Regions from separate parts of the Mesorhizobium sp. IMUNJ 23232 genome, predicted to be linked through region 1. Evidence: riboswitches for the same ligand, from Rfam matches in the RefSeq annotation. Region 1 holds a riboswitch; each other region holds the start of a gene.
The links. A riboswitch is a leader RNA that binds a small molecule or an ion and turns the genes downstream of it on or off. The one in region 1 is predicted to bind cobalamin.

Region 1 (9,986 bases):
TCCGATCGACGTGCGGGCCTTTTCGAACGCTGTCGCTGACCTGAGATAAATCTCCTCCGGACGGGTAGCTTCTCACGGCGCTCTCGCAGTTGCAACGCGCGTCAAAGATTGCAGCCGTCGGCCACGGCCTTGGCCGACTATCTCGTTTCCGCCGGGGCTCAGGAACTGCCCATCGGCATGTCACGAGTCCGATCGGCGCATTCTCGTCGTAGGGATGTTGCTGGGAAAACGCGCCTGGACTGGTCCTTGTCGAGAGAACGCATATTGACATAAAGATGTCTTTATGTGAGTTTGACTTTACCGAACGTACTGGAACGGTCGATGCCGCAAGGGAAGTCACTTGACGATCTGTTCGGCGCGGTGGCGGCGAAACGCGACGGCTCCGAAATCCTGCGGGTTCTGCAGCATGCGGCGCGCGAGCGCATTCTCATCCTCGACGGCGCAATGGGCACCCAGATTCAGGGGCTGGGTTTCGACGAGGGCCATTTCCAAGGCGAGAAATTCGCCGGCTGCGCCTGCCACCAGCAGGGCAACAACGACCTGCTGACCCTCAGCCAGCCCAAGGCGATCGAGGAAATCCACTACCAGTACGCTATCGCGGGCGCGGACATCATCGAGACCAATACCTTCTCGTCGACCGCGATCGCGCAGGCCGATTACGCCATGGAGGGCATGGTCTACGAACTGAACCGCGACGGAGCGCGGCTGGTGCGCCGTGCTGCGTTGCGGGCTGAGCAGGAGGACGGCAAACGCCGCTTCGTCGCAGGCGCGCTCGGCCCCACCAACCGCACGGCGTCGATATCACCCGACGTCAACAATCCGGGATACCGGGCCACTTCGTTCGACGACCTGCGTATTGCCTATGGCGAGCAGTTGCGCGGCCTGATCGACGGGGGCTCCGACATCATCCTGATCGAGACGATTTTCGATACGCTGAACGCCAAGGCGGCGATCTTCGCGTGCGAGGAGATTTTCGCCGAGAAAGAGGTCTGGCTGCCGGTGATGATCTCGGGGACGATCACCGACCTCTCCGGCCGCACTCTGTCCGGCCAGACACCCACGGCATTCTGGCATTCGGTCCGTCATGCCAAGCCGTTCACAATCGGACTCAACTGCGCGCTTGGCGCCGCCGCCATGCGCCCGCATCTGGCCGAGTTGTCCGGGGTCGCGGACACCTTCATCTGCGCCTATCCGAATGCCGGCCTGCCCAATGCGTTCGGCCGGTATGACGAGAGCCCGGACTTCATGGCGGCGCAGATCGAGGAGTTTGCACGCGAAGGTCTCGTCAACGTCGTCGGCGGCTGCTGCGGCTCGACGCCGGAGCATATCCGCGCCATCGCCGAGGCGGTAAGCCGGCACGCGCCGCGCATTCCGGCCGAACACAGACCGCTGATGATGCTCTCCGGCCTGGAGCCGTTCACGCTCACCAAGGACATTCCCTTCGTCAATGTCGGCGAACGCACCAACGTCACCGGCTCGGCCAAGTTCCGGAAGCTGATCACCGCGGCCGACTATACCGCCGCGCTCGACGTCGCACGCGACCAGGTCGCCAACGGCGCGCAGATCATCGACGTCAACATGGACGAGGGGTTGATCGACTCGAAGAAGGCGATGGTCGAATACCTCAACCTGATCGCCGCCGAACCCGACATCGCGCGCGTGCCGGTGATGATCGACAGTTCCAAATGGGAGGTAATCGAGGCCGGGCTGAAATGCGTGCAGGGCAAGCCGATCGTCAATTCGATTTCCATGAAGGAAGGCGAGGAGGCGTTCCTCCATCACGCAAAACTCTGCCGCATGTATGGTGCGGCGGTTGTCGTGATGGCATTCGACGAGCAGGGGCAGGCCGACACCAGGGCACGCAAGGTGGAGATCTGCGCGCGCGCCTACAAGCTCCTGACCGAGCAGGCCGGCTTTGCTCCAGAAGACATCATCTTCGATCCGAACGTCTTTGCCGTGGCGACCGGCATCGAGGAGCACGACAATTACGGCGTCGACTTCATCGAGGCGACCGGCGAGATCACCGCGACACTGCCACACGTCCACATCTCCGGCGGCATTTCAAACCTGTCCTTCTCGTTCCGCGGCAACGAGCCGGTGCGCGAGGCCATGCACGCGGTGTTCCTCTACCACGCGATCCAGCGGGGAATGGACATGGGCATCGTCAATGCCGGCCAGCTCGCCGTCTACGACACGATCGAGCCGGAATTGCGCGAAGCCTGCGAGGACGTCGTGCTCAACCGCATGCCCAAGGCCGGCGGCACCGCCACCGAGCGGATGCTGGAGATCGCCGAGCGCTTCAAGGGGACGGCCGGCAAGGAGGCGAAGGAGCGCGATCTCGCCTGGCGCGACTGGCCCGTCGAGCAACGGATCAGCCATGCGCTGGTCAACGGCATCACCGAGTTCATCGACGCCGATACCGACGAGGCGCGGCTGAAGGCCGAGCGGCCGCTGCATGTCATCGAAGGTCCGCTGATGGCCGGCATGAACGTTGTCGGCGACCTGTTCGGCGCCGGAAAAATGTTCCTGCCGCAGGTCGTGAAGTCGGCACGCGTCATGAAGCAGGCCGTCGCCGGCCTGCTGCCGCACATGGAGGCGGAAAAGCTGGCCAACGCGGCCAACGGCATCGACAATGGCGAGCGGAAGACGGCCGGCAAGATCCTGATGGCCACCGTCAAGGGCGACGTCCACGACATCGGCAAGAACATCGTCGGCGTCGTGCTCGCCTGCAACAATTACGAGATCATCGATCTCGGCGTCATGGTGCCGGCGACCAAGATCCTGCAGACGGCGAAGGATGAAAAGGTCGACATCATCGGCCTGTCCGGCCTCATTACGCCGTCGCTCGACGAGATGTGCCATGTCGCCGCCGAGATGGAGCGCGAAGGCTTCGACATTCCGCTGCTGATCGGCGGCGCCACCACCAGCCGTGTCCATACGGCGGTGAAAATCCACCCGCGCTATGCGAATGGCCAGACCGTCCATGTCAACGACGCCAGCCGCGCGGTGGGCGTCGTCTCGTCCCTCCTGTCGAAGGATGCAAAGGACGGCTACGTCGAGGCGGTGCGGACCGAATATAAAAAGGTGACCGAAGCGCATCACCGGTCGGAAGCCGACAAGCTGCGGCTGCCGCTGGCTAAGGCCCGCGCCAACTCCCACAGGATCGACTGGGTGAATTACCAGCCGCCAAAACCGTCCTTCCTCGGCACCAGGGTGTTCGAGACCTGGGATCTGGCGGAGCTGGCGCGCTACATCGACTGGACACCGTTCTTCCAGACCTGGGAACTGAAGGGCCGCTATCCGAAGATCCTCGAGGACGAGCAGCAGGGACCGGCGGCCCGGCAGCTTTTCGGGGACGCGCAAGCGATGCTGAAGAAGATAATCGACGAGAAATGGTTCGCGCCCAAGGGCGTCATCGGCTTCTGGCCGGCCAATTCCGTCGGCGACGACATACGGCTTTTCACCAACGAGAGCCGGACCGGCGACCTTGCGACCTTCTTCACGCTGCGCCAGCAATTGCCGAAACGGGACGGCAAGCCGAATATCGCTCTGTCGGATTTCGTCGCGCCGTTCGAGAGCGGCAAGGCAGATTATCTCGGCGGGTTCATCGTGACCGCGGGCATCGAAGAGGTGGCGATCGCCGAACGCTTCGAGCGGGCGAATGACGACTACAATTCGATCCTGGTCAAGGCGCTGGCGGATCGTTTTGCGGAAGCCTTCGCCGAACGGCTGCACGAAAAAGTGCGCAAGGAGTATTGGGGCTACGCCCCGGACGAAACCCTGACGCCGGATGAATTGATCGGCGAGCCCTACCAGGGAATCCGTCCCGCGCCCGGCTACCCCGCGCAGCCCGACCACACCGAGAAGCTGACGCTGTTCAGGCTGCTCGACGGCGACGGGAACGCCGGCGTCAGTCTGACGGAGAGCATGGCGATGTGGCCGGGTTCGTCCATCTCGGGAATCTATCTGTCGCATCCGGAGAGCTACTATTTCGGCGTCGCCAAGATCGAGCGTGACCAGGTCGAGGATTATGCGCGCCGCAAGGATATGCTGGTCGAGGACCTGGAACGCTGGCTCGGTCCTATCCTGAACTACGTGCCGACGCCGTTTGCGGAAGCGGCGGAGTAATTTCCGGACCGCTGTCGTCTTTGCGCTTGCCCGATGTCGCTTTCGTATGGACGGGACTCGCGCGTCGGTGGTTAGATCACATCGTTCAAGGTGCTCTTCGGGGAATAGGCCGAAGGGATAATTGGGAAGCCGGTCTGATGCCGGCGCTGCCCCCGCAACGGTAGCGAAGCGAAAATTCCGACGGGAGACCACTGGGCCAAAAGCCTGGGAAGGTGTCGGAACGGTCCTGCAAGGACGGCTTCGGAGTCCGGAAACCAGCCTCGAATGAATTGAACTCGACTGATCGCGGTGGGCGGTCAAGGGGCAGAGCGCTTCGGGCCGGTCTCGCTACCATCGATGCCCGCAGCCTTCCACCTCCATCACCACCAAGTTCAGTCCTTGGCTTTGCGAGGACGGACATGGACGCACGCACGGAAATGCTGAAATTGATCCGCAACCGGCGGGACGGCTTCAGCCTGCAGCAACCCTTCTACATCGATCCCGATTTCTACAAGCTCGACATGGAGCTGATCTGGTATCGGGACTGGCTCTTCGTCGGCCACAATTGCGAAATCGCCAGGCCGGGGAGCTTCTTCACCGTCCAGGTCGGCGACTATCCGGTCGTCGTCGTGCGCGGCCGCGACGGCGAGATCCGCGCATTCCACAATTCGTGCCGGCATCGCGGCAGCCGGGTTTGCAACACGGAGCGCGGCACCTCGGCGCGGCTCGTCTGCCCCTATCATCAGTGGACCTATGACCTTGATGGCAAGCTCGTCTTCGCGCGGCAGATGGCCGAGAATTTCGACAAGGCCGACTTCGGGCTGAAGCCGGTCGCCTGCGAAAATGTCGGCGGCTACATCTTCATCTGCCTGGCAAAGGAGCCCGCCGATTTCGCGCCGTTCCGCGCAATGATGGAGCCGTATTTTGCTCCTCACAACCTCGTCGACGCCAAGGTCGCGCACGAGAGCACGATCATCGAGAAGGGCAACTGGAAGCTCGTCTGGGAAAACAACCGCGAGTGCTACCATTGCGCCGCGAACCATCCCGCGCTCTGCAAGACCTTTCCCGAGGCGCCGACGGTCACCGGCGTCAACGGCGCCGAGAGCGATCCGGAGATGCTGGAGCATTGGGCGAAGTGCGAGGCGGCCGGATTGCCGTCGCGGTTCCGCATCGACGATGCCGGCCAGTACAGGGCGACGCGCGCGCCGCTGCTGCGCGATGCCGTCAGCTATACGGCAACCGGCAGGCGTGCGGTTGGCAAGAACCTGTCCGATCGGGTTTCGACGGACCGCATCGGGACGCTGATGCTCTACCACTATCCGACAACCTGGAATCACATCCTCGGCGATCACGCCGTGACCTTCCGCGTGCTGCCGATCAGCCCGACCGAGACCGCCGTCACCACGAAATGGCTCGTCCACAAGGATGCGATCGAAGGCGTCGACTACGATCTTCAGAACCTGATCCATGTCTGGACCGAGACCAATGACGAGGACCGGCGGATCGTCGAGGAGAACGCCTTCGGCATCAGGTCGCCGGCCTACGAGCCCGGCCCGTATTCCGAGCTGCACGAAGGCGGGGTCATCCAGTTCGTCGATTGGTATGCAGGCTTCATGGAACCTCGCCTCTCGGAAGGCGAGAGGCCCGTGCTGCGCAGCGTCGCGTGAGCGGAGGCGGCCATGAACGCGATGACGGATCCGCATCTCTACCGCCACCTCGACGAGATGGCGCCCTGGAACGATCGCCTTCAGATGCTGGAGGTGATCGGCGTCACCGACGAGGCACCGGAGGTCAAAACCTTCACCTTCCGGTCGGACGCGCAGACCTGGTTCCGCTACAAGCCGGGGCAGTTCGTCACGCTGGAATTGCCGGCCGCCGATGGTCCGCTGATGCGCACCTACACGCTGTCGTCCAGCCCGTCGCGGCCGTGCTCGATCTCGATCACCGTGAAAGCCCAGGCAGGCAGCATCGGCACGCGCTGGATGTTCGACAATCTGAAGCCGGGCGTCCGCATCCGGGCGTTCGGCCCGATGGGTGACTTCTCGCACCACAATCATCCGGCGCCCAAATATCTGTTCATCTCGGCGGGGTCCGGCATCACGCCCATGATGTCGATGCTGCGCTGGCTGAACGACTGCGCACCGTGGACCGACGTTTCCTTCGTCAACTGCGCGCGGCGTCCGGAAGAGATCATCTTTCGCAAGGAGCTGGAACTGCTGGGCACGCAGATGCCGGGTCTGTCGCTGGGCTTCATGATCGAGGAGCGCTCTTCGTCGCGCGAGAGCTGGTTCGGCCATATGGGCCGCATCGATGCCGTTCGGCTGCCGCTGCTGGCGCCCGATTTCCAGGAGCGCGAGGTGTTCTGCTGCGGCCCGGATCCGTTCATGCGCGCCGTGCGCGGCATGTTCGAAGCCGCCGGTTTCGATATGCGTTTTTACCACCAGGAGAGTTTTGGCGCGCCGCCCGTGGAGCCTCTCCCCATAGGGACGGACGCTCCCGAGGCGGAGAAATCGATCGGGGCCAAGCTGCCGATCCGTTTCGCCGATTCCAGTGTCGATGGCGAATGCCTTGCCGGGCAGACAGTCCTGCAAGCCGCACGCGCCAGCGGCGTCCGCATCTCCGCCGCCTGCGAGTTCGGTCTCTGCGGCACCTGCCGTGTCAAGAAAATCGCGGGCGAGGTCGAGATGAACCACAATGGCGGCATTCTCGATGACGAGATCACCGAAGGTTTTATCCTCGCCTGCTGCTCCAGGCCGCTGACCGCATTGGAGATCGAGGCATGACGGCCGGGTTTAAACACAAAGCCCGTCCCGCGCGCGATCGGCGAACCATGGCGTCCGTCTCTCCGCTGCCGCCGCCGGAGGAAGTGTTCATCGACTGGCTGATGTCGGTGCCGGCGGACGACTGCCTGGAGGCGGCGGCGCGCTACCAGATCGAGATCATCGACCGCTCGCCGGTCTTCCTGCACCCGGATATCCGCCACCTGCGGACGCTGCTCGTCGCGGTTGCCGGCGATTGTGACTGGCACAAACCAGGTTCAAATCTTTGAGGAGCGCAAACGCCGGGGACAGTTTACTTTTCCGCCCGCGCCAGCCTTGAAGCGGCTGCGCCCTTCTGCGGAAAAGGTAACCGTCCCCGCATGCAGCCGTCTTCGCCGCCACGCCCGGTTTCTTTTTCCGCCTAGCCATTAAGTCATTGAGATATCTTGCTTTCCGAGACCCGCCGACGTGGCAGGGCCTGCGTCAAGACGTATCCCTGCGCGGCGGCTCCAACGCGTAGAACGCCATCGCATTGGCATGCGCCAGAATCTCGTCGACCTCGCGGATGCTCTTGCGGCGCGGCGCGTCCGGATCGAAGCGCGGCAGCCGTCCGCCCGGCGGCGGCCCGCGCCGCAGCGGCGAAAAACGCCGGAACCGGACCGGGCCTGGCTTGCCCTGCGCGGTCGCCGCGTCGCGAGCTTGCTTGTCTCGCGCAAGGCCTGCGTCATTGCGCGCCTTCCAGCGGGCGAAACGCTGCGCTTGGCCCGGAAGATCGTCGAGTGCCTGACCCAGCGCGTCCAGCCGCAAGGTCAACTTCGCGGCGTTCATCGGATCGTCGCGCGACGGCGGCGGCGGCAGGGGCGTGTACTTCGCATCGTCGGCGAACGACCGGATGCGCGGGGCGGCATGCGCCGGCACATATTTGCGGCGGATGCGGAACGGGTATTTCAGAGGATCGAGCAGCGAAAGGTTTTGTCCGCGCGGCCTTGCGGCGCGCCGTTCGGCGGCCTTCCGCTCGGCTTCATAACGGGCAAAGTCCTGCTTCGACAGATTAACGGCGAGACCGAGGCGGCGCATGGCGGCCACCGTGTCGGAAATTTTTGGCTGCGGCTTTCGCGGGCGAAACGGCGGCAGCGTCACCACGATGCCTTGCGCCGCCGCGATGATCAGCCGCCGGGCGGCGGATTCGGCCGGGCGCAGCAGCAGAAGAATGGCGCGGTAGAGGTGGCGGGGGAGCGTGAGGGCCGGTGTAAGTGCCGGGGACAGTTTACTTTTTTCCGCCCGCGCTTCGTTCTGAGCTGCCGCGCCCTTCTGCGGAAAGAAAGTAAACTGTCCCCCAGCGCCAAGCTCTCCAGCGCCCGCCTTGCCGAACCCCATCTCGGCCATGCCGACGAGCATCATGAGGATATGCTTCAGCGCCTGCCGGTATCGCTCGATCGTTGCACTCCCGTCTCCAAACTCCACCACCGGCTCCTTTCGAACACAGGCCGGCGGAAGTATCGCATGTATCAAGGATGATGTAAATAATCCTAGGAAAATAAACCATGACATGAGATGCTCGATGCACAATGTCTTGGAAAAGCTTGACTTTTCGAGAAGCACTTGCGTGCTCCGGAAATCGTCCCGACTGGACGCGAGGCTCAGTTGAGAAGAATGTCATGTCTATAAAAGACAGCAAAATCATAGAGTTGCATGGAGGACTGGAGGATCTCAGCGTAACAAGCATGACCAAATGAAGGAGCGGCGGCCACGGCCGGAATGGACGTCGATCGGCCGCCCAAGGAACGGGAGGTGGTTTTCGGGTCGAAGACGGATCACGCTCCATTGCATAAGCCGAGGCTGGTGAAGCCGGCCCAACCCGCTTAGGTTGCTGTCGGGAACGCCGGCCCTCCGTGCCAGTATGGCCAGCTCCCATGGAACTGTTCCTCCATCTCGAACGCTACTGTGGCACTGGCCGCGTAAAACAACTGGAACCCGGGGTGAATGACGACAGGAATTGATCGGCGGTCGTGGCCGGTTTTGTGGCATTTCGGACAAAGGCTGGGGCGATGGACCAGCATCAAGCCGGGCCATGAGGCGGTCCACGCGTCGCGATGCTTGCGCTGCTTTTCTGCATTTGTATGCGCCCTGCCTCTCGCCGGTCCCATATAGCCCCCGCCGCCGGCGTTGTTGCCACGCAATCCGAACATTCAGGGGAAAGGCCGCCGCAATGAAAGTGCTGATCGCAGGCGCCGGAATCGGCGGACTTACGACCGCCCTGTTCCTGCACAAAGCCGGACATGATGTCGAAGTCTTCGAACGTGCGGATGCTGTCCGCGAGCTTGGGGTCGGCATCAACATGCTGCCCCATGCCGTCAAGGAACTGGCCGATCTCGGATTGATGCCGGACCTCGATACCGAAGGCATCCGGACACGGGAGCTTTTCTATACGAACCGCTTCGGCCAGATCGTGTGGCAGGAACTGCGCGGTGTCGACGCCGGTTATGACGTGCCGCAGATCAGCATCCATCGGGGCAAACTGCTCGGCCTGATCCATAGGGCGGCGGTCAGCCGGCTGGGGAGCGGCGCCATACGCACCGGATACCGCGTGGAGGGCTTCGAGCAGACTGAAAATAGTGTCTCGGTCGATCTTGCGGGAAGGGACGGATCACGGGGCAAGGCATCCGGCGATCTGCTCATCGGGGCCGACGGCATGCATTCCGTCGTCCGATCCATGCTCTATCCCGACGAAGGACCGCCGATCTGGAACGGCACGATGCTGTGGCGTGGCGCCACGCCGTGGCCAAAATGGCGCGACGGGCGTACGATGGCGATTGCCGGCGGCAACTTCGCGAAGTTCGTCTACTATCCGATCGAGGCCGACCCCGATCAGCCCGACATGCGGCTGACGAACTGGGCCTTGATGGCCAGGACCGGCGACGCGGGCGCATCGCCGTTGCGAACGGGGGATTGGAGCCGGCCGGGTGTTCTGGACGAGGTCCTGCCCTTCGTGCGCGACCGGTTTCATCTGGATTTTGTCGATCCGGCGGCCATTATCCAGGGTACCGATGGCTTTTATGAATATCCCAATTGCGACCGCGAACCGCTGCCGCGCTGGTCCTTCGGGCGGGTTACGCTGCT
Region 2 (9,986 bases), on a different contig from region 1:
ATCTCCGGAAAACAGTTTTGGCTCAGCGCCACGGTCTTGCCGGGCAGCCATTCCAGCGTGCCGTGGGCGCCGACATGGACGAGCGCATGGACGCCGAGCGTTTGGCGCAGCCACAGGCCGAAGGCGACCAAGGCGTGGCGCGGCGGCAGTGCGGCATCGTGATAATCGGCGCGGCGGTCGGCGGATCGGCCGCGATCCGGGGCCAGCGCGACGGTGATGTTGCCGAAGGTGGTGGCGCGGAAGGGGAAGAATGCGCCCTCACCCTCCCCCTTGTGGGGAGGGTCGGCAAGCGCGTCGAGCTTTGCGAGACGCGCGAGGCGGGGTGGGGGTACAGCAAGAGAGCTCTCTTCCGAACCACTACCACGCCCTATGGGCGACCCTTCCCACAAGGGGGAGGGTGAGGGCGCAGCATCTGCCACCGCATCGCCCCACGCGGCCTCGACTGTGGCCATCGCCTCGATCGGCAACCCGGTGGCCATACGCCGGTAATCAGCGAGCGGCAGCCCGTGGCCGCCGCCTTCCAGCAAATCCAGCAAGGCGCGCGGCGATTCGGGAATCGAATCAACCGAATATCCGTGGTTTTTCAGGTCGTGCAGCATGGCGAGCATGCTAGCCGGCACATCTAGGCCGACGGCATAGCCGGTGCGGCCTGGCGCCGAAGGATAGTCGGGGATGAGGACGGCAAGACGACGTTTTTCGCGCGGCGTAGCGGCCAGCCGCAGGAACGCCGCGATGCGCGCGGCCACCTGCTCGACCCGGTCGGGCTCGGGCGTGTTCGCCTGGGCGATGAAGCCCAATGCCTGGTCAGCCGCGCTTTGCGCCTTGAAGGAGATCGCTCCGGCAAGAACGCGGCCGTCGAGTTCGGGCATGACCACATGCATGGCGAGATCGGCGGGCGCCAGGCCGCGCGGATTCTTCTCCCAGGCGTCACGGCGGGTGGTGGCGACCATGACCTGGAACACCGGCACGCCGGCGCGGTCGAACAAGGTCTCGGCACTTGGCTCCGCGCCTACAGCGAAGGCGGTCGCGGTGACGATGGCGGCGGGATTCAGGTCGGCGACCGCGGCCTCGACGAAGTCGACGGATTCAGAGTCCTTCAGGCTGGAGACGAAGATCGGTACCGGCCGGATGTCTTTTGCAGCGAGTGCCTCGCACAACGCGTCGATGGGAGCGACGTCGTCAGCGAGCAGCATCGAACGGTAGAAGAGGATGGGGACGACGGGTGATGTTTTTCCTTCTCCCCGTTCACGGGGAGAGGAACTCTCATAGAATCCCGCCTTCGGCACCGAGACCGGCGGGGCAGGAGCATCCTCGCCCCGCGCCAGTCCTGCCAGCCGGCGGACAAGGGCATCCATGTTGCCGGGGCTGCCTTCGCGGAACAGCGCCAGCAATTCGTCGAGATCGGCGCGCGGCAGCGTCGAGCACTCGACCAGCCGTTCGTCCTGCTCGCGGCACTCGCCGGGCAGCAGGGCCAGCCGGATGTTTTTCGCGCGGGCAAGGGCGGCGAGTTGGTCGCAGCCATAGCGCCACCAGTCATAGCCGCCGAGGATGCGCGCCAGGATGACCTTGGCTTGCGCGGCTGCCTTCTCGATCCACAGGTCGACTGACATCGGATGGCGCAGGTCGCGCAGCGGGGCGAGCCGCATCGACGGCAGGGCGTCTCCGCCCCGCCGCCAGGCCGAAGCGATTGCCGCAAGATCGCTGTCGGTGAAGGACAGCGCCACGATGTCCGCCGGCGACTGGGCAAGGTCGACCGGCTCGACCAGATCGTCGAGCGAGGCGGATGTCGTGGGCAGGATGTGCATCGGCGCGATCCTAGCAGATCGGCCCGGCCGAGTTCACTGCCTTGCTGAGGGAGCGCGCCATTCCGGTCGCTATCCCAGCAAAATCCGCTCGACCTTTTGCCGGTCGAGGCCGCGCAGGCCGATCACTACCAGCCTCGAACGGCGGTCGTCGGTGGCGGTCCAGGCGCGGTCGTAATAGTGGTTGACGCGCGGGCCGACGGCCTGCACCAGCAGCCGCATCGGCTTGCCTTCGACCTGGATAAAACCCTTCATGCGCAAAACATTCTCGCTTTCGGCGGCGGCCGAGATGCGGCCGGCAAGGTCGTCCGGGTCAGTCACGTCAGGCAGTTCGACGATGAAGGAATCGAAATCGTCGTGCTCGTGGTCGAGTTCGTCGTCATGGTGGGTTTTCCGGTTCTCGATGTCGTCCTCGACGGCCAGCCCCAGCCCGAGCAGCACGGAAGGATCGACGCGGCCCTGCGCCGTCGGAACCACCTTCACGGCGCGCGACAGGTGTTCATCAATCAGACCCCGAGCCTTGCCTGTCGCCTCGGCGTTCATCAGGTCGCTCTTGGAAAGGATCACCAGGTCGGCGCAAGCCACCTGGTCCTCAAAAACTTCCTCGACCGGATCGTCGTGGTCGAGTGAATCGTCGGCGGCGCGCTGGGCGGCGAGCGCGTCCATGTCGGACGCCACCTTGCCGGCGGCGAGCGCCGGGCCGTCCACCACCGCGACAACGCCATCCACGGTCACGCGGCTCTTCACCGTCGGCCACTGGAAGGCCTGCACCAGCGGCTTGGGCAGCGCCAGGCCGGAGGTCTCGATGATGATGTGGTCGACCTTCGGCTGCATGGCGAGGATCTTGTCGAGCGCCGGCACGAAGTCGTCGGCCACCGTGCAGCACAGGCAGCCATTGGCGAGTTCGATGATGTTTTCCTCGGGGCAGGCCTCGACGCCGCAGCCCTTCAAGATTTCGCCGTCGATACCGACATCACCGAATTCGTTGACGATCAGCGCCAGCCGGCGGCCGCCGGCGTTTTCGAGGATATGGCGGATCATCGTCGTCTTGCCGGCGCCGAGGAAGCCGGTGACGACGGTGCAAGGGGTTCTGGCAAGCGAGGCGGTCATGAAAAATCCTTGAGCAGGGAAGCGGGCGGGATGCGGGCGACGAGCCCGCGTTTCAAAGAGTCGGGGCGGCCGCGCCAGGGCAACATCCCGTCCTGCGAGGTGGAAAACAGCTTTGCTCCGGCAACGAGATCGGGGGCGTTGTCGACTGTGAGGTCGCCGAAGACATAACTCCAGCAGTTTTCGCGCAGCATCGCCGCACTGAGCCGGCGCTTGCAGTTGCCGAGACATTCCAACTGGCGCACGGCGATGCCCTCGCCATGCGCGATCTCTCGGACGCGGTCGCCAAGAATTTCGCCGGGGTGGGGGCGGGCGTCGGAGCCGGTTTCGTCGCGGCAGGACGAGCAGACGATGACCGTCACGCCGGTATCGGCGGATGGCTCGGCAGTCGTCGCTGGGGAGAAGGCGGTCTGGTCCAAACAAAACTCCTTGTCCGGGTCACCCGCCGGACACTGGGATTTCAAGGCTGACGGCAGGTCTCCTGGCTCGCGGCTCCTGCGCCTCGCGCCGCCTTCCCGGATTTTTCGTCCAGTGGCATTCGGCGCGGGCTAACCGCCTACAGTTGCGGGGACAGCCGCGGAGTTGGGCCAAAACCCGCACCGCGTTCCCTCTTAGCCCTTCTAGCGAAGCGCCGGGGACAGTTTACTTTCTTTCCGCGGGATGGTCGCAACGCTTCAAGGTTAGCGCGAGCGGAAAAAAGTAAACTGTCCCCGGCATCCGCCGGTCGGGACCGTCACATGCGATTTACGCCCCAGCGGCGGAAGCTGTCAACGCGGCGGAGCTTGGCAGGACGTCGGCCAGCGCCGGCCCGAGTTCGCCCGCCGGAGTAATCTCGATCCGCTCCAGGCCGAGCCAGCCGCGCATCAGTTCGATCTCAACCGCCAGTTCCTCGGCCGCGTTCGCCGGTGCGCCCGGCTGCGCGTAGGCGGCAAGCACGCGCAGCACGCTAGCCGGGCGGTCGGCCTTCATGTCGACGCGACCGACGATGGTGTCGCCGAGCAGGAAGGGCAGCACGTAGTAGCCGAACTGCCGCTTTTCGACAGGCGTGTAGATTTCGATGCGGTAATGGAAGTCGAACAGCCGCTCGGAGCGGGCTCGCTCCCACACCAGCGGATCGAACGGGGCCAGCAGCGCGCGCGCCTCGACCTTTCGCGGCAGGCGCGCGCCCGCATGGAGATAGGCCGGGTTCTTCCAGCCCTCGACCGAGACCGGCAGCAGATCGCCCGATTCGATCAGTTCCTCCAGGCGGCCCTTCACGTCGCCAGGCGAAAGCCGATAATAGTCGCGCAGGTCGCCATAGGTGGCGACGCCGAGCGCGCGGGCGGACTTTAGCAGCAACTCACGGTGCGCATCCGCCGCCGGCACGTCGGGACGGTCGAAGATTTCCTTCGGCAGCACGCGCTCCGGCAGGTCGTAGAGCCGCTGGAAACCGCGGCGCGAGGCGGTGGTTATCCTGCCGGCCCAGAATAGCCATTCGAAGGCGTGTTTTTCGTCGCTCCAGCCCCACCAGCCGCCCTTACCCTTGGCGCCGTCGATGTCGGAGGTGGCGATCGGGCCACGCGCCTTGACCTCCTGGAAGACCTCTTCGATGAACGGCATCTTGTCGTCGGCCCAGCGGGCAAGACCCTTGTAGATTTCCGTGTCGTCATTGGCGTTCGCCCGCTCCATGCGCCAGCGCATCAGCGGCCAGGTTTCCAGCGGCAGCAGCGACGCTTCGTGCGCCCAGTATTCGAACAGCATGCGTTTTTTGCCCGGCGCGGCGGCATCGTCGAGCAGCGCCATCGGGTAGGGGCCGAGCCGCGAGAACAGCGGCATGTAATGGGCGCGCACCACCGCGCTTACGGAATCGATCTGCAGCAGGCCCAGCCGGTCGAGCGTTTTTGTCAGATGCCGGCGCGTGATCGGCCCGTTCGGGCGTTGGTCGGCAAGGCCCTGCGCGGCGATGGCGATGCGGCGGGCAAGGGCGAGTGAGATTTTTTCCTTCATCTGCATTCCGGCTGCATTTGTTGGTGTTTGTCGGAGTATTTTCTGGCGCTGCACCATATGGACGGGCCATCCGGCATTCGTCCACTGGCGCGCGTCATCATCCTGACAGCATATGTGGTTGATACATGCCGCGAATTCGCCAAGGTTCGGCTTGCTTCGCCCCACCGCCTGCGCTAACCCTCGCCGCATCGCAGCAAGGTTTTCGGGCGCTGGCCGATCGGGTCAGACTGTCGCGGTCCCAGCCTCCCGTTCCGTGCTATGATCGGACAAGTCAGGATCGCCAACGGAAGGCCGGAGCATGGACGGACTACTCAGTTCCTATCTTCCCGTCGTCATATTCCTCGCCGTGTCGATCGCCATCCCGGTCGCGCTGGTGGTTGCGCCCTATCTGGTCGCCTACCGCAATCCCGACCCGGAGAAGCTTTCGGCCTATGAGTGCGGGTTCAATTCGTTCGACGACGCGCGCATGAAGTTCGACATCCGCTTCTATTTGGTGTCGATCCTCTTCATCATCTTCGATCTGGAAGTGGCGTTCCTGTTTCCGTGGGCGGTGTCGTTCGGCCAGATCGGCATGCTGGGATTCTGGTCGATGATGATCTTCCTGGCCGTGCTGACCCTCGGCTTCGTCTACGAGTGGAAAAAAGGAGCGTTGGAATGGGATTGAACGACGCTTCCGCAACGCTCGTCGCGCCAAGGCCCAAGGGCATCATCGACCCGAACACCGGCAAGCCTGTCGGGTCCGATGACGTGTTCTTCGGCGAGCTCAACAACGAGCTGTCCGACAAGGGTTTTCTGGTCACCTCCTCCGAGGCGCTGATCACCTGGGCGCGCACCGGCTCTCTGATGTGGATGACCTTCGGGCTGGCCTGCTGCGCGGTCGAGATGATGCACATCTCGATGCCGCGCTACGACGCCGAGCGCTTCGGCATCGCGCCGCGCGCCTCGCCGCGCCAGTCGGACGTGATGATCGTCGCCGGAACGCTGACCAACAAGATGGCGCCGGCGCTGCGAAAAGTCTACGACCAGATGCCGGAGCCGCGCTACGTCATCTCCATGGGCTCCTGCGCCAATGGCGGCGGCTATTATCATTATTCCTATTCGGTGGTGCGCGGCTGCGACCGCGTCGTGCCGGTCGACATCTACGTGCCGGGCTGCCCGCCGACGGCGGAAGCGCTGCTCTACGGCATCCTGCTGCTGCAGAAGAAGATTCGCCGTACCGGTACGATCGAACGGTGATCGGCCATGTATTCGATTGTACCGACGTTGCGCCGTTTGAAAGCCGAGGGTGTTCCCGCTGAGAGGCAGATCAGCCTCGTCCTCGAGCATGCTTTAGCAAGCTTGGGGCGTGACGGGGCGGTAGAATGGTTTGCGGATCGGTTGCGGGCTGCCGACCGTGCAATCGAGCGCGTGCGGCTTCGGACATACGCGGAGCGCATCGCCACCTTGGAACGGCGGGTCGCCGCACTGGAGGCTCACGAGTGAGCGAAGCGCTTAACGATCTCTCGGCCTATCTTTCGGAGAAACTGGGCGGGCGGCTGGACAAGGCTGTCGTCGCCTATGGCGAGCTTACGCTGTCGGTCGAGGCGGCGAACATCGTCGACGTTCTGTCTTTCCTGAAGAATGACGTGCAGTGCCAGTTCGTGTCGTTCATCGATATCTCCGGCGCCGATTATCCTTCGCGTCTCAAACGCTTCGACGTGGTCTACCATCTGCTGTCGCCCCGCCAGAACTTGCGCATCCGCGTGAAGGTGCAGGCCGACGAGGACACGATGGTGCCATCCGCGACCGCCGTCTATCCCGGCGCGGACTGGTTCGAGCGCGAGGCCTACGACCTTTACGGCATCCTGTTCTCCGACCATCCGGATCTGCGCCGCATCCTCACCGACTACGGTTTCGAGGGGCATCCGCTGCGCAAGGATTTTCCGCTGACCGGGTTCGTCGAAGTGCGCTACGACGACGAGGCCAAGCGGGTGGTCTACGAGCCGGTGGAGCTCAAGCAGGAGTTCCGCAATTTCGATTTCATGTCGCCATGGGAAGGCACGGATTACGTGCTGCCGGGTGACGAAAAAGCCAAGACGAACTGAGGCGTATTATGGCCGAAACGTCGGTACGCAATTTTAACATCAATTTCGGTCCGCAACATCCGGCGGCGCATGGCGTTTTGCGCCTTGTGCTCGAACTGGACGGCGAGGTGGTCGACCGCGTCGATCCGCATATCGGACTGCTGCATCGTGGCACCGAAAAGCTGATCGAGGCAAAGACCTACCTCCAGGCTGTGCCATACTTCGATCGGCTCGACTATGTCGCGCCGATGAACCAGGAGCATGCCTTCGCACTCGCCGTCGAGCGGCTGCTCGATATCCAGGTGCCTATCCGCGGCCAATTGATCCGCGTGCTCTATTCCGAGATCGGCCGCATCCTCTCGCACCTGCTCAACGTCACCACGCAGGCGATGGACGTCGGCGCGCTTACCCCGCCGCTTTGGGGTTTCGAAGAGCGCGAAAAGCTCATGGTGTTTTACGAGCGGGCCTGCGGCGCGCGCATGCATGCGGCCTATTTCCGGCCGGGCGGCGTGCATCAGGACCTGCCGCAGAAACTGGTCGAGGATATCGGCAAGTGGATCGATCCGTTCCTGAAAACGGTGGATGATCTCACGGAACTGTTCATCGAGAACCGCATCTTCAAGCAGCGCAATGTCGATATCGGCGTGGTGTCGCTCGACGACGCCTGGGCCTGGGGTTTTTCGGGCGTGATGGTGCGTGGCTCGGGCGCGGCTTGGGATCTGCGCAAGAGCCAGCCCTACGAATGTTATCCCGAGATGGAATTCGACATTCCGGTCGGCAAGAACGGCGACAATTACGACCGCCAGGTGATCCGCATGGAAGAGATGCGGCAGTCGGCGAGGATAATGCGCCAGTGCGTCGACAGACTGCTCGGCAAGGACAGCAGCGGGCCTGTGTCAAATACCGACGGCAAGATCGTGCCGCCGAAACGGCCGGCGATGAAACGCTCGATGGAAGCGCTCATCCACCACTTCAAGCTCTACACCGAAGGCTATCACGTACCGGCTGGCGAAGTGTATGCCGCCGTCGAGGCGCCGAAGGGCGAGTTCGGCGTCTATTTGGTTTCCGACGGCACCAACAAGCCTTATCGCTGCAAGCTGCGCGCGCCCGGCTTCGCGCATCTGCAGGCGATGGATTTCCTCTGCCGCGGCCACATGCTGGCCGACGTTTCGGCCATTCTGGGCTCGCTCGACATCGTGTTCGGGGAGGTCGACCGGTGAGAATGCTGCTGTCTCTTGCCGCCCTGTCGCTGCTCGCCACGCCTGCCATGGCGCAGGACAAGCCGACGGTCGAAACCCTGCTCAAGCAGGGCTACGAGGTGGTCGGCGTGTTCCCATCGAATGCCGGTCCCGGTCTCCTGCTGGAGAACGATGACGATAAGCTGATGATGTGTTTCGTCGCCGAGACCGCGCAGTCCACCGAAATCGTCACGCAATATTGCAAGCCCGTGCGTTGAGGTTTGTCTGAATGTCCGTCCGCCGCCTAGCAGAAGCCAGCGTCCAGCCAGCCACCTTTGCCTTCAACAAGGCGATGACTGACGAGGCCAGGACATGGATCAAGAAATATCCGGAAGGCAGGCAGCAGTCGGCGGTCATCCCGCTGCTGATGTTGGCGCAGGACCAGGAAGGCTGGGTGAGCAAGGCGGCCATCGAGCATGTCAGCCAGATGCTCGAAATGCCGCTGATCCGCGTACTGGAAGTCGCGACTTTCTATACCCAGTTCCAACTCAAGCCGGTGGGCTCGAAAGCTCACATCCAGGTCTGCGGCACGACACCCTGCATGCTGCGCGGCTCGGAAGCGCTGATGGATGTCTGCCGGTCAAAAATCCATCACGACCAGTTCCACCTGAACGACAACGGCACGCTGTCGTGGGAGGAGGTCGAGTGCCTCGGCGCCTGTGTGAATGCGCCAATGGTTATGGTGTTCAAGGATACCTACGAGGATCTGACGCCGGAGCGGCTGGCCGAGATCATCGATGCCTTCGAGGCCGGCAAGAGCGTGACGCCTGGACCGCAGGTCGAGCGCACCTACTCCGCGCCGATCTCGGGCCTCACCAGCCTGAGCGACGACGTGGCCGTGCTGAAATCTACCCGCGATCGCGAAGCGCGGGAGGCCGCGACCGCGCCGGCCGCCGATGCCGTGACGGTGCCGCCATCGCAGGCGGCCAAGCCGAAGACCGACGCGCCGGAGACCAGCCCCGCGCTGAAGACGCCGTCGCCGGAGACGGCGAGCGTCAATGGCGAGAAGGTGGCAAGCGTCGCGGCGCCCGCGCATTCAGCGGCGAACGCCAACCAAGCTGCGCCTGCCGTCGAGAAGACCGAGAAGCAGCGCACCGCGCGCGCGCCGCGCAGCGAACCCGCCGCGGCGTTCAAGGCTCCGGAAACGAAGCAGGGAAGCACAGCACCCAAGGCCAAGGCCGCTTCGGCAAAACCTTCGCTGGAGGACAAGAACCGTCCCGCGGGCATCGAGAAGCCGGCTGTCGTTGACGACCTTCAGTTGATCTCAGGCGTCGGCCCGAAGATCGAAGGCATCCTGCATTCACTCGGCATCTACACCTACGCGCAGGTCGCGTCTTGGAAGAAGGCGGAGCGCGAGTGGGTCGACGGTTATCTGTCGTTCCACGGTCGCATCGAGCGTGAAGACTGGGTGAAGCAGGCACAGGCGCTGGCAAAAGGCGGCGTCGCCGAATACATCCGGGTCTTCGGCAGGAAGCCGGTCTGAGGGACGAAAAATGCTTCAGGACAAAGACCGTATCTTCACAAACATCTACGGGCAATTCGACCGCTCGTTGAAGGGCGCGATGTCACGCGGCGCCTGGGACGGCACCAAGGCAATCATCGACAAGGGCCGCGACTGGATCGTCAATGAGATGAAGGCGTCTGGCCTGCGCGGTCGCGGCGGCGCGGGTTTCCCGACCGGGCTCAAATGGTCGTTCATGCCTAAGCAGAGCGACGGCCGCCCGAGCTACCTCGTCGTCAACGCCGACGAATCCGAGCCCGGAACCTGCAAGGACCGCGACATTCTGCGC
Region 3 (9,986 bases), on a different contig from region 1:
AACAGCCATTCGGAGGTCAGTTCCGTCCTTTCCGGCCCGAGGGGTACGAGGCGGACGGTTCTGACATAGTCGACATGGCCGACGATGAACATGGAGGGAAGATTCATCGCATAGTTCTGGCCGGCGGCGCGCTCCTGGTCGCTGAGACCGGTGAAACGATGCGCCAGCGCCGTGCCGTCTTCCGACCAGGTCTCGGCGCCCTGGCGCAGGCCTCCGGAAAATTGCGGCTCGTCATTGTCGGCGTGCAGCGCCCATTCCGGATCGTCGTGCCGGGCCATCAGGCCGCGCCCGTAGATCGGGACCAGCGCCGACAAATGTTTATGCACGCCAGGGCAATGCAGGCATTCGTTGAAGTTTTCCCAGAAGATTTTCCAGTTGCAGTCCATCACCTTGGTCAGCACATGGCCGGTCACTAGATTCTCCAACGGCCAGTTGGAAAGGTCGGCCGAATCGCGGTCGAAGGTAGTGGCCGGCGTGCCGACCGGATCGTCCGCAAGATTGATGAAGACGAAGCCGCGCCAGACGGAAAGGGCTACGGAGTAAAGCGGATAGTCGGCCTTGTCGAAGCCGGCCGGCAGCGATTTCGACGGCACGCGCACGAGGTCGCCGCGCAACGAATAGGACCAGGCGTGATAGGGGCAGGTGAGCAGCCGCGCCTTCAGCCGGCCTTCCGTCTCGCGGCAAAGCTGCGAGCCGCGATGCCGGCAGGTGTTGTGGAAAGCGCGCAGCTCGCCCCGGTCGTCGTGCAGCACCAGCACCTGCTGGGAGCCCAGCGTGAACACGCGGTATGCAAGCGGCTGTGCTAGGTCGGCCTCGCGGCAGACCATGACCCAGTTGCGATACCAGATCGCCTCCATGTCCCGCTCGAATTCGGCGGTTTCCCAATAGGCGGAGGATGGCAAGGTGGCTTCGGCCGTGGTCAGGCCGTTGTAGGGATCGCTCTGTGCCGATTCAGGGTTCATGGCGCTCTCCGATCGCTTGAGCGGATACCTCGCATCGGGCTTTGTCAACCACTGGCGCGTAGCTTGATGTTTTGCCGGAGGACCTTCGGCAGACGAGCGCAAGGAGTACGTCGATGCCGCGGATGTACAGGGTCACGATTGAATGTCTTGAGGTTCCTGACCAAATCGGGCCGGAAGGCTCGATCGATATCGAGTAGGAGTTTCGCGAACACCGCCCATGGCACATGGACCCGAAATGCACGTTCTCCAACGGCATCATGACACTTAGCGCGACGAATGATTTCGACGGCGATGGACGCGCATTGCTGGACGAATTTTGGGATTGCCTTGCGGCCTATGTCGGCGTGCATGGCGAGATGAAGATTGTCTCGGTCGAGGAGATTTTAGGTCGCGGCTCATGACGCAAACGACGTGGAATGCGCCGGGAATTGGTTTGCCGAATGAAGCGATTACGCCTATGGTGCTGGCGTCGTCGGTTCCGATGGGAACCAAGAGGGAATGCGGTGCGGGCTGTTTGTCCAATGCCGCGGCTGCCCCCGCAACTGTAAGCGGCGAGCCCACCCCGAATGCCACTGAGGTTTGTCCTCGGGAAGGCGGGGTCGGGCGAGAACCCGTGAGCCAGGAGACCTGCCGGCGACAGGTTTGGATCAATGGCCCTCGGGTGGAGGGCGGAAGGATATGGAATGAACACGGCTTCGACCTCTCTCGGCGTACAGGTCTCGGCATCGTCGCGCGCGATGCAACTGGCGCTGGCTGCACTCCTCGGCATCTTTATCGTCGGCTTCGTCGGCTTCTCGCATGTGGAGGCCGCGCACAACGCGGCTCATGATTATCGCCATTCGATGGCGTTTCCCTGCCACTGACGAGGATTTGACATGAGCATCTTTCGCAACGTCGTGTTCATCGCGGCGATCGCGGGGCTGTTGGCAAGCCTCGTGATGGCCGCAATGCAATCCTTCGCCACCGATCCGCTGATCCTGAAGGCGGAAACGTATGAAAACGCCGCCGAACCGGCTCACGACCATGGCGCGCCGGCGGCCGACGCCACCGCGCCGGCCTCCAGCGAGGCGGCTCCCGCAGTCGCTGCGCATGAACACGAGCATGACGAGGAAGGTTGGGCGCCCGCCGACGGTTTCGAGCGTTTCGCGTTCAACGTGCTTGCCAATCTCGTCAGCGGCTTTGGTTTCGCACTGATCCTGGTTGCCGTTTCGGAGTTTGCAGGCGGCATCTCGGGCTGGCGCTCCGGCGTGCTTTGGGGTTTTGCCGGCTTTGCCGTGTTCACGCTCGCTCCCGGGCTCGGCCTGCCGCCGGAACTGCCGGCCATGCCCACCGCCGATCTTGGCGCGCGCCAGGTCTGGTGGATCGCCACCGTCGTCGCCACGGCGGCGGGGCTGGCGCTGATTGCCTTCCGGGGAACGGTTGTGCTGTCGATCGTCGGCGTGGCGCTGATCGTCGCGCCGCATATCGTCGGCGCACCTCAGCCTATCAGCCACGAATCGCCGATCCCTGCTGATCTGCATCACCAGTTCGTGGTCGCTTCCACGGTCACCAACCTGATCTTCTGGGTGGTGCTCGGCGGTCTTGTCGGCGCGATCCGGACGCGGTTCTCCGGCTCCGCGGGTTCGCTGCGCAACCAGCTTGCCTGACAAGGCCTTGCTGACTTTCGTTCTCGGCGGCGCGCGCTCCGGCAAGAGTTCGCACGCCGAGACGCTGGTTACAGTCTATCCCGCGCCGTGGGTCTATATCGCCACGGCGCAGGCCTATGGCGACGAGATGCGGGAGCGTATCGCGCTGCATCGCGCCCGTCGGCTGGATGGATGGCAGACGGTGGAGGCGCCGCTTGATGTCGCCGACGCACTGGCCGCAGTGCCGGAGGGCAGGCCGGTCTTGCTCGATTGCCTGACGCTCTGGCTTTCCAACCACATGCTGGCCGAACATGAAGTCGAAACCGAGAGCCACCGGCTGGCCGATGTGCTTTCGCGCCCGCGCGGCCCCTGGTTTGTCGTGTCCAATGAGGTCGGGCTCGGCATCGTGCCGGACAATGCGCTGGCCCGAAAATTTCGCGACGCTGCGGGCAGGCTCAATCAGGCAGTAGCGGCTGTCTCCGACAGCGTTGTCTTCATGGTCGCCGGGCTGCCGATGCGGGTGAAATGAGATGAAGATCGTCGACGACGAGGAAGCGGCCCGCCACAAGGCCAAGATGGCCAAGCGCAAGGCTGTGCAGGATGCCGAGGTGGCTGGCAAGACCATCGAAAAGGGCCTGCTGATCGTCAACACCGGCCCTGGCAAAGGCAAGACGACGGCGGCCTTCGGGCTGGCGCTGCGCATGCTCGGCTACGGCAAACGGGTCGGCGTCGTGCAATTCGTCAAGGGCGCCTGGCATACGGGCGAACGCGCCGCCTTCGCCGCCTTTGGCGACAAGGTCGTCTGGCATTCGATGGGCGAGGGGTTTACCTGGGAGACGCAGGACCTGAAACGGGATGTCGCGGCCGCCGAGGCGGCATGGGCGAAGGCGCTCGAACTGATGGCCGATCCGTCGATCAGCCTGATCGTGCTCGATGAGTTAAACATCGCGCTGCGCTACGACTATCTTGACCTCGAAGCGGTCGTCGCTACGCTGACGAACCGCCGCGAGGGCCTGCACGTCGTGGTGACCGGCCGCAATGCAAAACCGGCGCTGGTCGAGGCCGCCGACCTAGTCACCGAGATGGGTGCGACGAAGCACCATTTTTCCGCTGGCGTGAAGGCGCAGCAGGGAATCGAGTTCTGAAACCCGGCGTCCCGCGGGTTTCGTAGATGAAATACCGGCCTTGGCGCGCGCTTGCTGGAAGCGGCAGTGGCGTGGCGCTGTCAAGTTGCAGCGGCAGATCCGACAGGACGATGGCGCCGGGGGCGAGCAGCGCGGGAAGATGGCGGCTGAGCACCGCACCTCTCACCAGATTCTCGGCGTCGTCATAAGTACCCATATCGGCATGCGCCAGCACGACCTTTCCCCGAAATCGCTCGGTGAAGGAGGGCAGCGTATCCGCGATGTCGCCCAGGACCAGCCGGTTGTCCGGAGGCGTGCAGTCGGCGATGCAGTCGACCTCGCGGTCGAAAACATAGATGTCGCGATCCGCCAGATGCTTTCGCAGATGGTCGTAGGTGCGGCCGTGGCCCAGCCCGAGTTCGAGCACGATTCCGGGAAACCCGGCGATTTCGCCAATGGCCCACCCCAAGCACGCACGCTGAGCCTCCAGCCTGAACAGCAGTTTGTCGAGGCGCGTCAGTTGATCTGTGGCGATCCGGTCAAGCATCATGCGGACCGAACAAAATTCGCGGCATTCGGTTCCGCTCAGGCGAAAGGCAACCGTTATCGGACGCGAATAGGGCAGGACAACCGCACCGTCTAACCGATTGTGATCATTGCCACAGCGACTGCTCCGGTCAGCGCAATCAGCAGCGCATCGGCGGTCCAATGAAGTCGTAGCGCCCGACGAATGTCTGCGGCGGTCGCCTCGCGGCGGCCGCCTTCGCCCATGAAGGCGTCTTCGACCATGACGCCGCCATAGGCACGCGGGCCGTTGAGCGCCAGCCCCAGGGCGCCGGCCATCGCCGCCTCCGGCCAGCCGGCATTGGGCGAGCGGTGTTTTTTGGCGTCGCGCAGCACGGCGCGCCAGGCAGCGCCGGGGCTGGCGCCGGGAACGAGGCAGGCGGCGGCCACCAGCAGCAGGGCAGTCAGGCGCGAGGCGGGCAGGTTGATGAGATCGTCGAAGCGCGCCGCCGCCCAGCCGAAGGCAAGATGCTTTGGCGTGCGGTGGCCGATCATCGAATCGGCGGTGTTGGCGGCCTTATAGGCGACGCCGCCGGCCAATCCGCCGACGGAGAGCCAGAAGGCCGGCGCGACGATGCCGTCGGAGAAATTCTCCGCAAGGCTTTCGATCGCGGCGCGGCAGATGGCCGCTTCGTCGAGTTTTTCCGGGTCGCGGCCAACAATCATCGACACGGCCTTGCGGCCGGCAGGTAGCCCTTCGCGATCAAGGGCTTCAACGACGGCCTTGACGTGGCTGGCGAGGCTGCGCTGAGCCAACAGGGTGCTTGCGAGGATCGCTGTGATCAAGATGTCGAAGGGCAGGGCGCCGAGGAAAGATTCCAGGATCAAGGCGATCCCGGCGGGGATGCCGACCAGCAGAATCAAGGCGATACAGCCCAGAATGCGACGGGTCGTGTCGGAGGCGGTCGGGCGGTTGAGCGTCCGTTCGAGCAGAGAAATCAGATGGCCGATCCAGATCACCGGATGGCCGATTGCGCGCACGAGACGGTCGGGATAACCGAAGGCGAGTTCCACCAGAAGCGACAGGAAGGCGAGCGGAGCGGACATGGCGCCTGCGGGAAAGATCGAAGCGGTGGACGACCACGGCGGCAGCCTGGGCCGGGCGCGGGCGCTGTTTCCGCAGGCCCCTCAACCCTTTATCGACCTTTCGACCGGGATCAATCCGCACTCCTATCCGCTTTTCGACCTGCCCGCCACCGCCTTTGCCCGGCTGCCGGAGCCGGGCCGGGCCAGGGATCTGCGTGAGGTTGCCGCGCAAGCCTATGGCGCGCCGGCCGCCCCGAATGTTGTGGCGGCGCCGGGGACGCAAATCCTACTGCCGCGGGTGATGGCGCTGGTGTCTCCGGGGCGGGCGAAGGTGTTGGGACCGACTTACGCGGAACACGCGCGGACGGCAGCGTTAGCTGGGCATACTGTCGAAGAAGTAAGTGATTTCAAGGATTTGGCTAACGCGGATGTCGCAGTGGTGGTCAATCCGAACAATCCGGACGGTCGGATCACAACACGAGCGGCACTGCTTGATCTGGCGGACGGACTGGGCCGGAGAGGTGGTTTGCTTGTGGTCGACGAGGCTTTCATGGATGTCGGGCCGATGCGCGAAAGCCTTGCCGGCGACGTTGCGCGACCCGGTCTCATCGTGCTGAAATCATTTGGAAAATTCTTCGGGCTGGCCGGCGTGCGGCTGGGATTTGCGGCTGCCGAACACGGGCTTGCGGCAAGGCTCGAAGCCGAGCTTGGGCCGTGGGCGGTCAGCGGCCCGGCGCTGGAGATCGGAATCCGCGCGCTTGCTGACGAAGCGTGGCAGGAGGAGATGCGTAGCCGGCTTGCAGGCGAATCCGAAAGGTTGGATAAACTGTTGGAAATGTTTGGTTTGTGGGTCGCCGGCGGGACCTCGCTCTACCGGTTCTTCGAGACTCCAACGGCGTCGGAACTGTTCGAAGTGCTTGGCCGGAATGGCATCCTGCTCCGCAATTTCAGTTGGAGCAAATCGGCGCTGCGGTGCGGGCTGCCGGCCGACGAGGCGTCCTGGAGCCGGCTGGAACAGGCGCTGGTAATTTGGAAGAATGGAAAGCATTTCAAGGGGTTGGCGTCATGATCTATGTGTGTTCGCTGGCACGGATTGAGGAAACGGTTTCGAGGACCGGCGCCGAATGGATGCTTTCGCTGCTGTCGGAAGGCACGATGGTGACGCGGCCGGCCTCGATCCAGGAGGACCGGCACTTGCATATCAAGATGCATGACATTGCCGAGGCGCAGGAGGGGATGACGCTGCCCGCCGAGGAGCACGTTCGCTCGCTGATCGATTTCGGTCATGCGTGGGACCAGCGCAAGCCATTGATCGTGCATTGTTTTGCTGGCATCAGCCGGTCGACGGCGAGCGCCTACATCATCGCGGCGGCACTTGCGCCCGAGCGTGACGAGGCGGAACTCGCGGCGACGCTGCGAAAGCTATCACCGTCGGCGACGCCCAATCCGCGGTTGATTGCGCTGGCGGATCAAATGCTTGGGCGGGAGAACCGGATGGTCGAGGCGATCCGCTCGATTGGGCGGGGTGCAGATGCTTATGAGGGCGTTCCGTTCGGGCTGGCGATCGATATTTGAGGCCGCCCGCACAGCGCCATAGCTGCTACGCGTCCTAGGTCATGTCTCTAAAGCAATGCCTTTCCAATGGTTTGCGGTCGGGACATCGGGTTTTTTCCGGAACAAGCCGGACATTCCCCCTTACAGGCCGGACATTTTGGCCGTTTTCGGCCCCCAGGCCGACGAGCGAGGTTCGAGGCCTGACCGAAGGCTCATGAAATATAGGTGTTCAGCGAAGCCTTTTGAACATCGGTTAGAAGGCGGATAAAACCGTCGGCCTGATGCACGGCGGTGAGGCGGCCTTTTTCGGCGGTGGCGATCGAGGCGTCGCCGACCACGCCGTGCGGGTTCAGGTCGGTGGCGATCCAGGCGAAGGCGTGGGTGCCGGTGTGGCGCAGCAAATCGAAGTCTTTCTCGGCGCGGGCGACGTTGGAGACGAAATTCTGCGCCTTCGACATGTCGACGAGGTCCGGCCGGAAGTGGAGCATCAGCGAGGTCTCGACATCACCGCCATGGATGCCGTGGCGGTCTTCGAGTTCGGTGTACATGCCGGCGGGCCGGCCGAATCGTTGCCAACTGGTCTTGACCGAAAGCATGCCGAAGCGGACCCGCAATTCGCGGGAGACGATCCCCATGATTTCCTCGTTGCCACCATGCGAGTTGACGAAGACGATCTTTTTCACGCCCGCGCGCGCGACCGAGGCGCCGAGTTCGGTCCATGCCTCGATCAGCACAGGGGCGGGGAGGGTGAGCGTGCCGGGCGCGTAGAGATGCTCGTTCGACTTGCCGACCGACTGCACCGGCAGGATGCGGATGTCGAGGTCTTCCGGCAGGCGGGCAATCACCGTCTCCAGCATGCCCTGCATGATGGTGGTGTCGGTGGAGACTGGCAGGTGCGGGCCATGCTGCTCGATGGCGGCTACGGGCAAGACGGCGATTGTCTTGTCCGGATCGATCGAGGCGTATTCGGTGGTGCGATAGTCTCCCCACCAAAGGCGTTTTGTCTCATTCATCGCGCCAAGCTCCGTCGGGTGCCGATCCCTGTTCGCATCAGGTCATATTTGAAGCCGGCAACTTTTGTAAGCGCCGCGAGTTTCGGAAGGAGACGCGTATGTCGATTGCGCTCACGGCAATTGGCCCAATACCATGTTCCCGGGAGGCGAAAATGGCAGTTATTTTGCTCGGTGCGCTGCTGGTCGTGGCGGGTGTCGTCTATATGGCGGGTGCCGCCATATGGCGCGGGCGGATGAGTGATGCGACGCCGGCGCGGTCTGGCGGTAGCGCGACCTTGGAGCCTGCTCATAGAGGCGTTAGATTCCTCGGCCTTGGCTCGAACTGGCCGGGTATTTTGATGATGGTCGTCGGCGCGATGCTGCTGCTGCTCGGCGGAATGGCCTTTTAGCCAGCCGCGATCACTTCCACCTCCACCTTGAATTCCGGCCGGGCGAAGCCGGAGACGATCATCAGCGTCGAGGCGGGGGCGGGGTTGGAGAACAGCCGGTCGCGGACATCCATGTAAGGGCGCAGATGAGCGCGGTCGGTGACGAAGGCGTTGATGCGTACGATGTCTTTCAGGCTGAGACCCGCCTCGGCCAGGATTGCCGCAATGTTGGCGAAGCACATCTCGGCCTGCGCGCCGGCATCTTCCGGAACCGAATCGTCCGCTGCGATGCCCAACTGGCCGGAGCAAAGCACCAGCCGCTTGCCGGGCGGCACCTCGACGCCATGGCTGTAGCGGGCGAAGGGCGGCTTGATGGTCTTGGGGGCGAGATGTCGCAAGATCTAGGTCCTCGTCTTTATACCATGCAAATTCGGTCGTTCCGTGGATCAAGTTGCTCGACCTTCGGTATTAGAGGCCGGTCGCCTGTTCCATCTGCTCGGGATAGCGCGTTCCCTCAATCGGAATCGAATTGGCGGCCGTGTCGATGTCGCGAAGATCCTCGGCGGAGAGCTGAAGCTCCAGCGCCTCCAGATTTTCCTCCAGGCGCGAAAGCTTCGTGGTGCCGGGAATGGGAACGATCCACGGTTTTTGCGCCAGCAGCCAGGCCAGGGCGACCTGCGCCGGGGTTGCGTTCTTGCGGGTGGCCACCGATGCAAGAAGATCGATAAGGGTCTGGTTCGCCTTCAGCGCCTGCGGCGTGAAACGCGGCAGTTTGCTGCGCATGTCGGCGGCATCGAAGGTGGTGCTGCCGTCCATCTTGCCGGTGAGGAAACCGCGGCCGAGCGGGCTGAAGGCGACAAGGCCGATACCAAGCTCCTCCAGCCCCTTCAGGATTTCGGGGCGCCGGGTCCACAGCGAACATTCGTTCTGCAGCGCGGCGACTGCCTGGACCGCGTGGGCGCGGCGAACTGTATTGAGACCGGCTTCGGACAGGCCGAAATGCCTGACCTTGCCTTGCTTGATCAGATCCTTGACCGTGCCGGCGACATCCTCGATCGGGACGTCCGGATCGACGCGATGCTGGTAGAAAAGGTCGATGACATCCGTTTTCAGGCGCCTGAGCGACGCGTCCGCAACCTCCCTGATGTGCTCCGGCCGACTGTCGACGCCGGAGTGCCGGTCGTCTCCGGCGATGCGGAAGCCGAATTTCGTGGCGATGATCACCTTGTCCCGCACTGGGGCGAGTGCGGCGCCCACCAGTTCCTCGTTGATGAAGGGACCATAGATCTCGGCCGTGTCGAAGAAATCAACGCCGAGGTCGACGGCCTTGCGCAGGAGTACGGTCATTTCGCGGACGTCCTTGGGCGGGCCGTAGGACGAACTCATGCCCATGCAGCCCAGCCCGATCGCCGAGACTTCGAGATTTCCGAGTTTGCGCTTTTGCATGGCGCCGTCCATTAGAGATAAATGTCGCGCGGGCAAGGTAGGGCCTTGCGCCATGATATTCCAGCCATGCGTGACCGTTTTGCCGGACCGGCCGATCGTCACCCCGCAGGGCTGAGCCGAGCGAGGCGCCCAGGCGTTTCGGCATCGTACTCGAGGATCCGCAAATTCTCGGCATCCGCCGGCGGAACGAAGTAGCGGGTGACCTCGTTGAAGAGCGTTTCCGGCACATGGCCGAAGTAAAGGCCTTCCGGCTTCGTCTCGTTGCGCTTGCGCAGGCGCGCCTTGCACGCTTCGTCGGTTGCGG

Region 2: another riboswitch for cobalamin. It lies ahead of ACH196_RS22320 (DUF1636 family protein); the one in region 1 lies ahead of ACH196_RS33385 (aromatic ring-hydroxylating dioxygenase subunit alpha).
Region 3: another riboswitch for cobalamin. It lies ahead of ACH196_RS29705 (CbtB domain-containing protein); the one in region 1 lies ahead of ACH196_RS33385 (aromatic ring-hydroxylating dioxygenase subunit alpha).

What each region holds. Positions count from the first base shown of each region.
Region 1 covers NZ_JBIRCY010000077.1:684-10,669, reverse strand. The annotation lists gene metH (methionine synthase) at 322-4,128, shown strand; cobalamin riboswitch at 4,200-4,406, shown strand; gene ACH196_RS33385 (aromatic ring-hydroxylating dioxygenase subunit alpha) at 4,527-5,774, shown strand; gene ACH196_RS33380 (2Fe-2S iron-sulfur cluster-binding protein) at 5,796-6,890, shown strand; gene ACH196_RS33375 (hypothetical protein) at 6,938-7,156, shown strand; gene ACH196_RS33370 (hypothetical protein) at 7,350-8,330, opposite strand; gene ACH196_RS33365 (flavin-dependent oxidoreductase) at 9,076-9,986, shown strand, end outside.
Region 2 covers NZ_JBIRCY010000033.1:469-10,454, forward strand. The annotation lists partial or broken gene ACH196_RS22310 (cobaltochelatase subunit CobN) at 1-1,805, opposite strand, end outside; gene cobW (cobalamin biosynthesis protein CobW) at 1,875-2,912, opposite strand; gene ACH196_RS22320 (DUF1636 family protein) at 2,909-3,328, opposite strand; cobalamin riboswitch at 3,363-3,560, opposite strand; gene ACH196_RS22325 (winged helix-turn-helix domain-containing protein) at 3,654-4,895, opposite strand; gene ACH196_RS22330 (NADH-quinone oxidoreductase subunit A) at 5,194-5,559, shown strand; gene ACH196_RS22335 (NuoB/complex I 20 kDa subunit family protein) at 5,550-6,131, shown strand; gene ACH196_RS22340 (NADH-quinone oxidoreductase subunit C) at 6,374-6,979, shown strand; gene ACH196_RS22345 (NADH-quinone oxidoreductase subunit D) at 6,988-8,178, shown strand; gene ACH196_RS22350 (hypothetical protein) at 8,175-8,414, shown strand; gene ACH196_RS22355 (NADH-quinone oxidoreductase subunit E) at 8,426-9,679, shown strand; gene nuoF (NADH-quinone oxidoreductase subunit NuoF) at 9,690-9,986, shown strand, end outside.
Region 3 covers NZ_JBIRCY010000056.1:37,782-47,767, reverse strand. The annotation lists gene ACH196_RS29715 (aromatic ring-hydroxylating dioxygenase subunit alpha) at 1-962, opposite strand, end outside; gene ACH196_RS29710 (hypothetical protein) at 1,187-1,363, shown strand; cobalamin riboswitch at 1,419-1,612, shown strand; gene ACH196_RS29705 (CbtB domain-containing protein) at 1,646-1,825, shown strand; gene ACH196_RS29700 (CbtA family protein) at 1,838-2,608, shown strand; gene cobU (bifunctional adenosylcobinamide kinase/adenosylcobinamide-phosphate guanylyltransferase) at 2,601-3,116, shown strand; gene cobO (cob(I)yrinic acid a,c-diamide adenosyltransferase) at 3,118-3,732, shown strand; gene ACH196_RS29685 (class I SAM-dependent methyltransferase) at 3,662-4,258, opposite strand; gene cbiB (adenosylcobinamide-phosphate synthase CbiB) at 4,351-5,322, opposite strand; gene cobD (threonine-phosphate decarboxylase CobD) at 5,321-6,370, shown strand; gene ACH196_RS29670 (tyrosine phosphatase family protein) at 6,367-6,876, shown strand; gene ACH196_RS29665 (creatininase family protein) at 7,068-7,868, opposite strand; gene ACH196_RS29660 (hypothetical protein) at 8,021-8,257, shown strand; gene ACH196_RS29655 (RidA family protein) at 8,254-8,637, opposite strand; gene ACH196_RS29650 (aldo/keto reductase) at 8,705-9,682, opposite strand; gene ACH196_RS29645 (AAA family ATPase) at 9,781-9,986, opposite strand, start outside.